Regions from separate parts of the Pelotomaculum sp. PtaB.Bin117 genome, predicted to be linked through region 1. Evidence: predicted binding sites of a transcription regulator. Region 1 holds the regulator's gene; each other region holds the start of a gene.
What was found. Region 1 encodes LexA, which represses DNA repair genes until DNA is damaged. Its sites were predicted from a motif close to CNAACANNTGTTNG; they were not measured.
Positions count from the first base shown of each region.

Region 1 (4,453 bases):
CAGGAATCCCAGCGTTTGCTGTTTCAGGGTTTGTTTCTGGCGCCGCACATTGTCGCGGAGGCGCTCAAAGGCATGGTGTTCGCCGCAAGGTTTTTTGACAGGCTGGGATTCGCGGTCATGCCGGAATATAACGAGGAGCGCAGTGATATTGTACAAGCTATTGGCCTTGGCGCGCCGGAGCGAATGGTGGCTTTTTGCCGTGGCCTGCAGGGGGCTTCTCCGGTGGATTCACACGTCCGGCCGGAGCCGAACGCGATGCCCGGCTACGGGGACCCGGTGATAATGGCCGCAGGCACTTTTATTCAAGGCGCCTCGTTGGAATTGAGCGCGGACGGCCCGATCCGGCCGCCTTATGCTGTTTACCTCCAGGGAGGACTTTCCAAAGAATACGTCAGGCTGGCCGTGTTGAGCGCCGCCAGGGAGGTTCTCAAGCTGGGTTGAATAAGCGTAGATATCGGGGGTGGTTCTATTTTAGGGAATTTTGAGAAAGTTTAAATAAATAAGAAGGTTTTTTAAAATTACTAGCGAAACTTTATAATGAATGTATGATTATTTTCGTTTATGTTGTCGATTGGCGGTGATGAATCAGTGAATTTTAAGCAATTGGAATCATTCCTGTGGGTAGCCGAACTGCAGAGCTTTACCAAAGCTGCCCGCCAGTTGTTCATGAGTCAGCCGGCTGTCAGCTTCCAAATCAAAGCGCTTGAGGAGGACCTTGAGGTAATATTGTTCAAGCGCGGTGACAAGAAAATGGTTCTAACGGACGCCGGGCAGCTTCTGTACCAGGAAGCGAGGCAAATGTTCCGGCATTATCAAAAAATCAAGGCTGGCATGGACGATCTGAAAGGGCTGAAAACTGGACACCTGATCGTAGGCGCCGGCACCATTCCGGGGGAGTACTTGCTTCCGTTGCTTATTGGGGATTTTAAAAAAAAGTATCCGGGTATTCAAATTACCCTCAAAGTATCGGGAAGCGGGCAGGTTGAGCGTTGGGTCCGGGAGCGGGAGATAGATCTGGGTTTCACCGGCGTTTTGGCGGAAAGTCAAGATATTGAATGCCGCCCGTGGTTGCAGGACGAGCTCTCATTAATTGTGCCGCCCGCACATCCTTGGGTAAACTTAGGCGCTGTTAAGGTTTCAGATTTAAAGAGTGAAACGATGATTTTTCGTGAAAAAGGGTCGGGCACCCGCCGGACTATTGAAGAAAAGCTGGCTGAGCATAACATAGTTTTGGAACAAATACCCCAGGGGATTGAATTGGGAAGCTCAAGAGCTGTAATTACGGCGGTTGAAGCAGGTCTGGGAATCAGTATCGTATCAAAGTACGCGGTCAGGGAATCGCTGGAACTGGGACGGGTGAGGGAAGTACGAATAGATGACTTTGACTTTAATCGTTATCTTTACCAGATCCGGCACAGGCAGAATATGGCCGGATTCGCCATTGACGCTTTTACCGATTTCGTCAATAAAGATGAAGTTTGCAAAGTTTTTGACTTTAAAAAAACACCGTGAATGTCACGGTGTTTTTAGCGGGCAGATCAATGTATTTTTCGCAGCAAGCCTATGACTTTACCGAGCACCTGTACATCTCTCGCGTAAATGGGTGTAAGCAATTTGTTCTCAGGCTGGAGTCTGATCCGGTCATTCTCTTTGAAGAAACGTTTGACAGTGGCTTCCTCATCTAACAAGGCCACAACTATTTCACCGTTGTCGGCGACATGCTGCTGTCTTACCACAACCATATCCCCATCCAGGATACCGGCTTCGACCATGCTGTCACCTTTTACCGTGAGCATGAAAAATTCACCGTTTCCCGTAAAAAAAGAAGGGAGCGGGAAGGTTTCTTCCCTGTTCTCAGTGGCCAGCAGCGGTACCCCGGCGGCAACCCGCCCCAGCAGAGGGACGCTGATTAATTCTATGTTGTTTTCTTTGTCGCCGCCCAGCACTTCCATCGCCCTGGGTTTAGTAGCGTCACGCCTGAGATAGCCTTTTCCCTCCAACCTCTTTAAGTAACCGTGTACTGTAGAGCTTGAACTTAAACCTACGGCCTGTCCAATCTCCCTTACCGAGGGTGGGTATCCTTTTTCCCGAATAGTTTTTTTTATGAATGCCAGGACGAGTTCTTCTTTTGAGCTGAGACTATTACTCATCTTATCACCAGCCTTTGATATAATGCTTGTAACCACTCAGGAGCCAGAAGTCAGGAGCGGGATGAAAGATTGTAAGATAAAATGATTAATGAATTCTGAATGCCTGAATAGTAATAAATGTTAATAGTATTATACCATAAAAATGTAAAAATAAAAACATAGGTTCGATATTTGTTAAAGATAGCGATAAATAATTTGGCTGTTACCCAACTGATGATTGTTGCTCGAAGGTTTCAGACGATGTGCGGCAGCGGCGCGTTCTGAAGCCTTTCTTTGTTCTGATAACCGCAATATAGGTGGCGGCGATGCTTATCACATTAATTTGTAAACAACTTACCCCTATGGTAAAATTTTAACGATTAACAGTTAACGGTCATAAAGGTGCGATTATGTTTGAGGAGGAAAAACCTTCTGTTTTCAAAATATGCTTTGCTCTAGCCGCCGGTTTCGGGCGGCGGGGATAAATCCCCGGCCGCGGTGAAGTAAAGATTTGTGAGGAGGTTTTAACATTAAGATTATTCATGCTGCTGAAATAGTTGAGACGGTTGCCGGGCTATGCCAGGAAGCCAATTTTAACCTGGGGCCTGATATGCTGGAAGGATTGCAAAAGGCTTTAAAACAGGAAGTCTCTATTAATGGAAAAGAAATTATACAACAGCTGCTGGCGAATGCTGAAATTGCCCGTGAAGAGAAAATTCCGATATGTCAGGACACCGGTTTTGCTGTTGTTTTTGTTGAATTGGGTCAGGATGTGCGTATTGTCGGCGGTGATTTTTACAGTGCGATCAATGAAGGTGTGAGAAAGGGCTATACGGAAGGCTATTTAAGAAAGTCGATTGTAAACCACCCGTTGGAGCGGGAGAATACCGGCGACAACACGCCGGCCGTGATTCATACGAAGATTGTTTCCGGAGAAAATATCCGGTTGATTGTCGCTCCCAAAGGCGGCGGAAGCGAAAATATGAGCGCCGTTAAAATGCTGAAGCCGTCTGAAGGAGTACATGGTTTAAAAAAGTTTGTGGTAGAGGTGGTTCATGCCGCCGGCCCAAATCCCTGTCCGCCGATTGTTGTTGGCGTGGGCGCCGGCGGCACCTTTGAAAAGGCGGCCCAATTGGCTAAAGAGGCATTGCTGAGAAATTTGGGAGAAGAAAGCAAATATCCCGGTATCGCAAAATTAGAAAAAGAGTTGCTGGATGAAATCAATCGCCTCGGTATCGGTCCGCAGGGTTTTGGCGGGAAGATAACCGCCCTGGCGGTTCACATCGAGGTTTATCCCACCCACATAGCCAGCCTGCCGGTAGCTGTAAACATTAACTGCCACGCGGCGCGGCACAAGGAAGCGGTGCTGTAAAAATAGTAGGAGTCAGGAGTCAGGAGTCAGGAGTTAGGAGATAGGATTCTGAAGTCGGAATAAAGGAATGGTCTATTGTCTTAAAATATTCTGACTCCTGACTCCTGAATACTTGAATGAATTACCTTGGACAGGTGGTGAGCTAAATGGACCGGATCAGCCTTACTACTCCGTTATCCGGCAATGTGGTGGAAAATCTCCGGAGCGGCCAGCGAGTTTCGTTGAACGGGATCATTTATACCGGACGTGACGCGGCGCATAAGAGATTAGTTGAATATATAGAGCAAGGGAAAAAGTTGCCTTTCGATTTAGAAGGGCAGGTTATTTATTATGTGGGACCGTCGCCGGCCAGGCCGGGCATGGTTATCGGGGCGGCCGGGCCGACTACGAGCGGGCGAATGGATTTGTACGCGCCAAAATTATACGCGCTGGGCCTTAAAGCAACAATAGGCAAAGGCCGCAGATCTCCCGACGTGATCAGGGCGATGAGAAAGTACAAAGGCATCTACCTGGCGGCGGTAGGAGGAGCCGCCGCACTGATAGCCAGGTCCATCAAAGAGGCCAGGGTGATCGCTTACCCCGAACTTGGACCGGAAGCGGTGCACGAGCTGCTTGTGGAAGATTTTCCGGCAATTGTTATTAATGATACACTGGGTGGGGACCTGTACGATGAAAGTATCAAGCTCTATTCAGAGCATAGAGAGGACGGCCGCATTTAGTACAATATTAATACCGGAAAGATAAATTAGTATTTTTATAATATTCAGTATGGAAAAGCGCATTATTGGGAGATATGTATACATGTATTATAAAAGATAATACCATGATAGATAGTTGTTTGAAAGTATACAGTATAATATCAGGTCTTGGAGGAAATGAAAACTTTATTGAAGAATTGTACTTAATATAATATTTATATAAAATGATCGCGGATGAATTTCATGGAATATAT
Region 1 is NZ_MVQM01000038.1:3,137-7,589, forward strand. It holds gene A4E54_RS02120 (methionine gamma-lyase family protein) at 1-441, shown strand, start outside; gene A4E54_RS02125 (selenium metabolism-associated LysR family transcriptional regulator) at 589-1,512, shown strand; gene lexA (transcriptional repressor LexA) at 1,539-2,150, opposite strand; gene A4E54_RS02135 (fumarate hydratase) at 2,659-3,501, shown strand; gene A4E54_RS02140 (Fe-S-containing hydro-lyase) at 3,648-4,220, shown strand.

Region 2 (4,453 bases), on a different contig from region 1:
AAATGAGGCGGCTATTCTGGCTATGCGTGAAAAATCATCAGTAATAAAACAGCATCATTTTAACGAGTCAATTGATAAAGTAATGATGGGCGGGAAGCTGGATAAACGTCCTTCAGAAGCCGAAATGAAAAGGATAGCTATTCATGAGATTGGCCATGCTTTAATCAGTGAGCACGTCCGGGCGGGTTCTGTTTCCACCCTGACCATTACCCCCCGCGGTGATGCATTGGGGTATATGCGGCAGACTCCGGAAGATGATACTTACTTGTACACTAAAGATTACCTCGAGAATCAAATTTCTGTTATGCTGGCAGGCGCGGTTGCGGAGGAAACCATTTTGGGGAACCACAGCACCGGTTCCGCCAGTGACTTTGAGCAGGCCATGCGTACGGCCGAGACAATGCTGCGTTCAGGCATGTCGGATTTGGGCGTCATATGCTTTGACAGCCTTCCCCAGGAACTAAAGCATCATACTCTGGCCGGCATAGTGCAGGAACAGGAGAAGCGGGTAAAGGAGCGCATTTCCGAGGCGCGGCAGGTATTTACAAATGTTTCAGAGATCTTGCTGGAAAAGGAAAAAATCACGGGGAAGCAGTTTCGCAAAATTATCAAGGAATATAATGCGGGAGTTAATTAATTGCGAAATAAATAATCTGTTAAGGAAAACGAAACGGGCCGGCTGAATTAATTTTTTAGCCGGTCCGTTTCCTCTTAAATATATTAGCCTTATGGCCTTACGGTGTTGGGGCGATTCATGCTATAATCTGTCTGGAGAGTTAATATCGGGATGTGATAATTTGAAGACAGAACTTATTTTTACCGGTTCGGAACTGCTGCAGGGCCGCATTGTGAACAGCCATGCCCAGTATTTGGGAAGAAGGTTGTCCGAGCTTAATTTTGACGTCGCGTGGCATGTCACGGTGGGAGATAATTATGAAAGGCTGGAGCAGGTTGTCAGGCAGGCGCTGGAACGGTCTGAGCTGATTTTAATCACCGGGGGACTTGGTCCGACCACGGATGACCTTACTAAGGAAACTGTCGCTCACGTGCTGGGTCTGCCAATGATCCTTGATGAAAAATCGCTGGACGGGATAAGGGAGTTTTTTAACCGCCGCGGCATGTCCATGCCTGAATCCAATGCCAGACAGGCCTACTTTCCGCAAGGGGCAACTATTCTGCCAAACAACCGGGGAACCGCGCCCGGCATATTGATTGATCGGGGAAATAAAATTATTGCTCTTTTACCCGGACCGCCGCACGAATTGACTGCTATGTTTGAAGAGACACTGGCGCCGCTATTGTCAAAAAAAGCTGGTTCCGGAGACGTCACCAGGGTTAAAGTCGTCAGAGTTACCGGTATTTCCGAGTCGGCTGTGCAGGATCTGATGAAAGACTTGGGCGGGCAAGGCAATCCGGGCATCACCTATTTGGCCAGCCCGGGCCAGGTGCAGGTACGGATAACCGCGCGGGCGGCGAATGCCGAACAAGCGGAAAAAATGGTGGAGGAACTCTCGGAAAAGGTGAATTGTCGTCTTGAAGAGTACATCTTTAGTTACGGTGGTGAAAAGTTAGAGCACATTGTTGCTAAACAGTTGCTCGATAAGGGGATGTCGATTGGTTTGGCGGAATCCTGCACAGGCGGATTGATCGCCGCGAAGCTGACTGACGTTCCCGGTAGTTCAGGCTACTTTACCGGTGGTGTGGTTGCGTACAGCAATGAGGTAAAAAAAGCGATTCTCGGGGTGGCTCCCGAGACAATTGACCGGCACGGGGCTGTCAGTAAAGAGACGGCGGTGGCCATGGCCGAAGGTGTGCGGAACCTGATTCATGCAAGCCTGGGTCTGGCCGTAACAGGTATTGCCGGGCCGGACGGCGGCACCCCGGTTAAACCACGGGGACTGGTTTATATCGCCCTGGCGTCCGAAAGGGGCACCTCCTGCCATGAGTACCATTTTCCCGGCGACCGTCTGGCTGTGAGGATGGGCACGGTAAACGCCGCGCTAAATATAGTCAGGGCATTCCTTCAAGAAAAATAGAAAAATAGTATTCTAATTTATTCTTTTCTGATTATTTTTATTGACATAAATTGAAAAGCGACATATAATTAGCTGGGACGAACAAACGTTCTTTTTGTAATGATTCTCTGAACATGGAGGTAATGCTTTTGTCTGATAAACAAAAAGCTTTGGAACTGGCGCTGACGCAGATAGAACGGCAATTCGGCAAGGGTTCGATTATGAAGCTTGGAGAAGCCTCCGCTAATTTAAATGTTGAGGTTATTCCAACAGGCACTCTGGCGCTGGATATCGCTCTTGGCATCGGGGGAGTGCCGCGCGGCAGGGTAATAGAGATATTTGGGCCGGAATCTTCCGGGAAGACAACCGTGGCTCTCCACATCATCGCCGAGGCCCAGAAGACAGGTGGGGCGGCGGCTTTTATCGATGCCGAGCACGCCCTCGATCCAGCATATGCCAGGAACCTGGGAGTAGATATTGAGAACCTGCTGGTGTCCCAGCCGGATACCGGTGAGCAGGCGCTGGAAATTGCCGAGGCATTGGTGCGCAGCGGAGCTATAGATGTCATCGTTATCGATTCTGTAGCCGCCCTGGTGCCACGTGCTGAGATTGAGGGGGAGATGGGAGACTCACACGTTGGATTGCAGGCGCGGCTGATGTCCCAGGCGTTGCGCAAGCTCACCGGGTCGATCAGCAAGTCGCATACAACAGTAGTCTTTATTAACCAGATCCGGGAAAAAGTCGGTATCATGTACGGCTCGCCTGAAACTACCACCGGCGGGCGCGCCTTGAAATTTTATGCTTCAATTCGCATGGAAGTGCGTAAACAGGAAAATATCAAGCAAGGTACCGATATTATTGGGAGCCGCACCAGAGTCAAGGTGGTGAAAAATAAAATGGCGCCGCCTTTTAAACAGGCCGACTTCGACATCATGTACGGTACGGGAATATCCAAAGAAGGCAGCATTCTGGACATTGCCGCTGATTTAAACATTATTAACAAAAGCGGAGCCTGGTACTCCTACAATGATGACAGGCTGGGTCAAGGCCGGGAAAATGTCAAAGAATTCTTAAAAGAACATCCTGACATGGCGAAAGAAATTGAGCAAAAAGTTCGACTGGCGCATAATCTTGCCGGTGTTAAAGTTGCTCCTTCGACTGCGGGCGCGGCAGAGGGCGATTTAAATAAATAATGAAAAATGAACTTAAAAAGGCCAGGTCATTAGCTTTAAGGATGCTGGCACTCCGCCGGCGTTCCAGGCATGAGCTGGAACAATATCTGGAGCGGAAAGGCTTTACCCCCGAAGTGTCGCACCCGGTTTTAGATGTTTTGGGGGAGTATGGCTATATCAACGACAAAGAATTCGCCCGTTGCTGGGTGGACCGGAGACTGGGTAAAAGAGGATTCAGTGGGTTAAGGCAAGAACTGCGGGACAAGGGAATCAGCGTTAAGATCATTGAAGAGGTTCTGGATGAATTGGGAGATGACAGGGAATATATCACTGCTATGAAATTAGTGAAAAAGGAAATGATCCGTAGTAATGGGGAGTGTAATCTTCCGCGGCTGGTAGGTTCGCTTAACCGGCGTGGTTTTACATGTGAAGTAATTAGTAAGATACAACGCGGGATTAAAGATGGCGACAGAGACTGAATTTATCCTCCCGGGTTTGTGCCTGCCGGGTTTTAGCTTGACTTTTTTTGAAAAAACCTGTACAATCTAATATGGGAGAAAATAGAATTGGATACTACTACGTACGGGTTTTATTATAGATAAAATCCAATAGTTCCTAAGGTCGAAGTTCGGTTTGGTTTGTTGAACCGGACTTTAGGAAGGTGCCCATTTGAGGTTTTTTCTTTCCGTGATCTGGACAAGAATAAATAGTAGTGTCTGTTCATTTTCGACCGAGTTATACTCGGTTTTTTTTTGTTGCTGGAATAAAACTCATCAAAAAAGGGGGTGAAAAAAGGTATTGGAATTTAATATGATTATAATTATTATAGGATCTGTACTGGCATCTTTTGTGGTAGGGTATTTTTTAAGAAAATACTTGGCGGAAGCTAAGATTACTTCCGCTGAGAGCGAAGCAAAGAAAATAATTGATGAAGCGGAAAAGAATGCTGAAGCTAAAAAGCGGGAAGCAATTCTGGAGACCAAAGAAGAGGTTCTGAAACTGCGCAATGAAGTTGAGAAAGAAAACCGGGAGCGCAGGGGGGAGCTTCAAAGAGCGGAACGCAGGTTAGTTCAGAAGGAAGAAAACTTGGACCGCAAAGCTGACTCAATAGAAAAGAAAGAGGTGGCTTTAAGCCGGAAAGAAACGGAAATAGAAGCTGTTAAAAATAAAATCGCAGAGGTTTATAAAAAACAGCTTGGTGAATTGGAACGGATATCAGGCATGACATCTGAAGAAGCGAGGCAGATCCTGCTTACTGATATTGAA
Region 2 is NZ_MVQM01000178.1:22,574-27,026, forward strand. It holds gene A4E54_RS14900 (AAA family ATPase) at 1-637, shown strand, start outside; gene A4E54_RS14905 (competence/damage-inducible protein A) at 798-2,036, shown strand; gene recA (recombinase RecA) at 2,159-3,208, shown strand; gene A4E54_RS14915 (regulatory protein RecX) at 3,208-3,666, shown strand; gene rny (ribonuclease Y) at 3,998-4,453, shown strand, end outside.
Region 2: recA (recombinase RecA) is a predicted target of LexA. The motif match lies at 2,115-2,128, and genes of this name have one in related genera.

Region 3 (4,453 bases), on a different contig from region 1:
GGTCACCGGGTTGTTCCTTCCACCGACGACGGTTCAACCGGCTACCATGGAACAGTTGCCGATTTATTTGAGGAATATGTACGGAAGAGCGATAATCAAAACGGCCCGGTCCGGCGCGGCGATGATGCAAAGGTTTACGGCTGCGGCCCTTCCGGAATGCTTAAACGGCTGACAGATATTATTGCCGCAGCCGGCATTCCCGGCGAGGTATCCCTAGAAGAACGGATGGGCTGCGGTGTAGGGGCCTGCCTCTCCTGCGCCTGCAAAGCCCGGGGCGGGAAAAACGGTGTGCAATACCGGCGGGCCTGTGTGGACGGCCCGGTTTTTCCGGCCGGGGAGGTGGTATGGGAATGAGCGGAGTCAAGCCGAATCTGTCCGTAAACGTCGGAGGTATTCTGATGAAAAACCCGGTCACCACCGCTTCGGGAACCTTCGGCTTCGGGCCGGAATACTCGCCTTACCTTGACTTAAACCGTTTGGGCGCCATTGTGGTGAAGGGTATTACCCTGCTGCCGAGAACCGGCAACCCCACCCCCAGGCTTGCGGAAACACCGGCCGGCATCTTGAATTCCATCGGCCTGCAAAATCCCGGCGTGGAGCGTTTCATCTCCGAAGCACTCCCCTTCCTGGCGGATTATGACCTGCCGGTTATTGTCAACATTGCCGGCGACACTGTGGATGATTATGCCCTGCTGGCTGAAAAACTCAGCCGCGCCTCCGGTGTGGGCGGCCTGGAAGTGAACATCTCCTGCCCCAATGTTAAAAAAGGCGGCATGCAGTTCGGCAGTGACCCGGCCATGGCGGCGGAAGTCACCCGCGCGGTGAAGGCAAGCACAGGCCTGCCGGTGATTGTTAAGCTTTCACCTAATGTAACCAGCATCGTGGCGGTGGCCGAAAAAGTGGCGGAAGCGGGAGCAGACGCCCTTTCCATGATTAATACCGTATTGGGTATGGCCATCGACATAAAAAAGAAACGCCCGGTGTTGGGAAACTTGCTGGGAGGGCTCTCCGGCCCGGCAGTCAAACCGGTGGCGGTACGGGCGGTCTGGCAGGTATACCGGGAGGTAAAGCTGCCTATTATCGGCATGGGCGGTATTACGACAGCCGAGGATGCAATTGAGTTTATCCTGGCCGGGGCCACTGCCGTGGCAGTGGGTACCGCCAACTTTGTCAACCCCCGGGCAACCATGGATGTGCTTGAAGGTATAGAGAACTACCTTTGTGAAAACGGCATCGAAAACATCGACGAACTTACCGGCTTGGCCCAAAAATCATGAATAAAGACCGGCGGCATAACAGCTGTCGGCTTATATTTTAAATGGTGCTATAATTATCCATTGCCTGCGAACAAGTGTTTTGGTTATAATATATTGCGCAAACACTTGTTTGGAGTGATGGTTTTGAAGTGCCCTATCCTTCTCATTGACGCAAACTCTTTTTTCGCCTCCTGCCATATCGCTTTAAATCCTGAACTGGCCGATATTCCCGTGGTTGTCGGCGGGGAGGAAAAAAAGCGCCACGGGATCTGTCTGGCGGCCAACTATATAGCAAAACGTCAATACGGCATCAAAACTGGCATGGCGGTACGGGAGGCCCGCGAAAAACTGGGAGACAAAGGCGTGATCGTTTCCCCGCAGCACAGTTTGTACGTTGACTTCTCGGCGCGGATTCTCAGGATCAAGCGCCGGTATTCCCCCCTGGTGGAGCCATTCAGCATCGACGAAAGCTGGGTTGACTTGACCGGCACAGAGTATCTCCATAAAACAGATTCCTCAGAGGAAATAGCCGCGCGTCTTCAAAAGGATATTCAGGAAGAAACGGGCATACCCACCTCCGTTGGGATCGGCCCGAACAAGATTATAAGCAAAATGGCGGCGGAGATTAAAAAACCGCTGGGCATTACCAAAGTTGATCTTCAGGACGTTCCCCGCGTGTTCTGGCCCCTGCCGGTAAAAAAGCTTTTCGGCGTGGGGCGCCGGATGGAAAAAAAACTGTGGCTCCTTAATATACATTCCATCGGAGACCTGGCCAACTATCCGGCCAATATCTTAAAAAAGCGGTTCGGGCTAATCGGGTTAATCTTAAAGAACTCGGCTAACGGCGTGGATTATTCACCGGTCAACCCGGCAAGCCTGGAGGTGGTTAAATCAGCCGGCCACCAAATTACTCTCCCCAAAGATCTGGCCGGGCATGAAAACATCCAGGTGATTATTCACGAACTCTCGGAAATAGTGGGCAGACGGGTGCGTATCGGAGGCTATACCGGCAAAACCGTCGGGCTTACCCTTAAGGATACCGAATTCCAATACCTGCACCGGACTCAATCCATGCCTTATTTCTCTGACTTATCGGAGGACATCTACAGTACCGCCGTTGTACTTCTGCACCGGCACTGGCCGCACTGGAAGCCGGTGAGAATGGTAGGTCTCACTCTTTCCCACTTGATTAAAAATTCAGAAGAGCAGTTGGATCTGTTCGGCATCACCGAAAAAAAGAGGAAGCTTACACGCGCTTTGGATAAAATCAAAGACCGCCATGGTGAAACAGCAGTCTTTAAAGCGACATCCCTGACCGGCGTCAGCGTAATGCTCCAGAACAGGTGGGGGGACTGACAGTGTCCAACACAACGAATTACTACAGGAGAAATTACCTGTATTCAAGTCACCGGCTCTTTATCCCGGAATCCAAACAAAAAGCGGTGAACACCTGTGGAAAATGCCGGTTCTACATCATAATTATCGGCAGAGAGGAGAAAAAAATGGGGTGCGCCGCCCTCATCCCCAAGTATTTTGCCATGAAGAGAAAAATTCCGTCTGAAATTGATATCGGGGAATTTTTGAAGGAAATCGGCAAAGTCGGGCTGCAGAACGCCGTTACCTGCTGTGGTGAACACCTTAACGCCTGCGCCCTTTTTCAGCCCAGAAATAATCCCGGCTCTTAGGTTGTGGCCCCGGCTGCCGTCATTGCCGCCCGGAAAGCGCTCCGCGCCGCTTCCGCAGTTCTTGCCAATTCCTTGTCGCTGTGCACCAGGGAAATAAACGCCGCTTCAAATTGGGAAGGGGCCAGGTAAATTCCCTGCTCCAGCATGGATTTAAAGAAAGCGGTGTAGCGTTGGGTATTTGATGAACACGCGCTGGAATAATTATTAACTCTTGCTCCGGTAAAAAAGGCGCACAACATCGACCCGACCCGGTTGAAACAAACTTCCGCGCCGGTTTCCCCGGCTGCGTCAGCCAGTTGGCCGGCAAGTTTTGCCGACTTTTCTTCGAGACTTTCATAAACACCCGGCCGGCTTAAAATTTTCAGAGTGGCGATACCGGCCGTCACCGCCAGGGGGTTTCCTGATAGCGTTCCGGCCTGGTATACCGGCCCCGCAGGTGACACCTGCTCCATAATTTTGACACTGCCGCCGTATGCGCCCACCGGCAGACCGCCTCCAATCACTTTGCCGAGGCAGGTTAAGTCCGGGGTTACTCCGTAAAGCTGCTGCGCCCCGCCGTAAGCCACACGAAACCCGGTCATTACTTCGTCAAAAATCAACAGGCTGCCGTATTCCCGGGTCAACCGGCGCAGCCCTTCCAGAAAACCCGGGGCGGGCGGAACGACACCCATATTTCCCGCTACCGGTTCCACAACCACCGCCGCGATTTCTTCGCCTTGTCGTTTAAACAACTCATCCAAATAAGTTAAGTCGTTGTATGCCGCGTTTATAGTATCGGCAGCCGTACCGGCCGTTACTCCGGGACTAGTGGGCACACCCAGCGTCAGCGCTCCGGAACCAGCCTTAATCAACAGATAATCGGCGTGCCCGTGGTAGCATCCTTCAAACTTGACGATTTTATTCCTCTTCGTATATCCCCTGGCCAGCCGGAGCGCGCTCATGACGGCTTCGGTGCCGGAATTAACCAGGCGCACCATTTCCACAGAGGGTACGGCGTCAACAATCATGCCGGCCAGGACATTCTCCAATTCAGTCGGCGCCCCAAAGCTGGTCCCGGTCTCGTCCAGGCAGCGCTTCAGCGCCTCAACCACCCGCGGGTGACGGTGCCCCAGGATCAGCGGCCCCCACGAGCCCACGTAGTCAACGTATTCGTTCCCGTCAGCGTCATAAACCAACGGTCCTTCACCCCGTTCAATAAAAAGCGGGGTTGAATCCACCGATTTGAAGGCGCGCACCGGACTGTTGACACCGCCGGGGATAACTTTTTTCGCTTGCTCAAAAAGCTCAACCGACCTGGTATAATTCCTGGCCACCTGATGCTAACCTCTTTTCTATTCAAAATAACGCATGCTGCTTTTTTTAAGCTCAGCGGTGCTGTACAGCAGGGAATAATTTGTTACCCCGGTGGCCCGGGACAGCCTTTTGGCGATTCCTGCACAGTATTCCCGGCTTTGCCCATGAACAACGGTAAAAAGGTTATAAGGCCAACCGGGACGCCGCGGACGCCGGTAG
Region 3 is NZ_MVQM01000029.1:341-4,793, forward strand. It holds partial or broken gene A4E54_RS00855 (dihydroorotate dehydrogenase electron transfer subunit) at 1-354, shown strand, start outside; gene A4E54_RS00860 (dihydroorotate dehydrogenase) at 351-1,277, shown strand; gene A4E54_RS00865 (DNA polymerase IV) at 1,401-2,612, shown strand; gene A4E54_RS00870 (hypothetical protein) at 2,615-2,941, shown strand; gene hemL (glutamate-1-semialdehyde 2,1-aminomutase) at 2,938-4,254, opposite strand; gene ahbB (siroheme decarboxylase subunit beta) at 4,273-4,453, opposite strand, start outside.
Region 3: A4E54_RS00865 (DNA polymerase IV) is a predicted target of LexA. The motif match lies at 1,376-1,389, and genes of this name have one in related genera.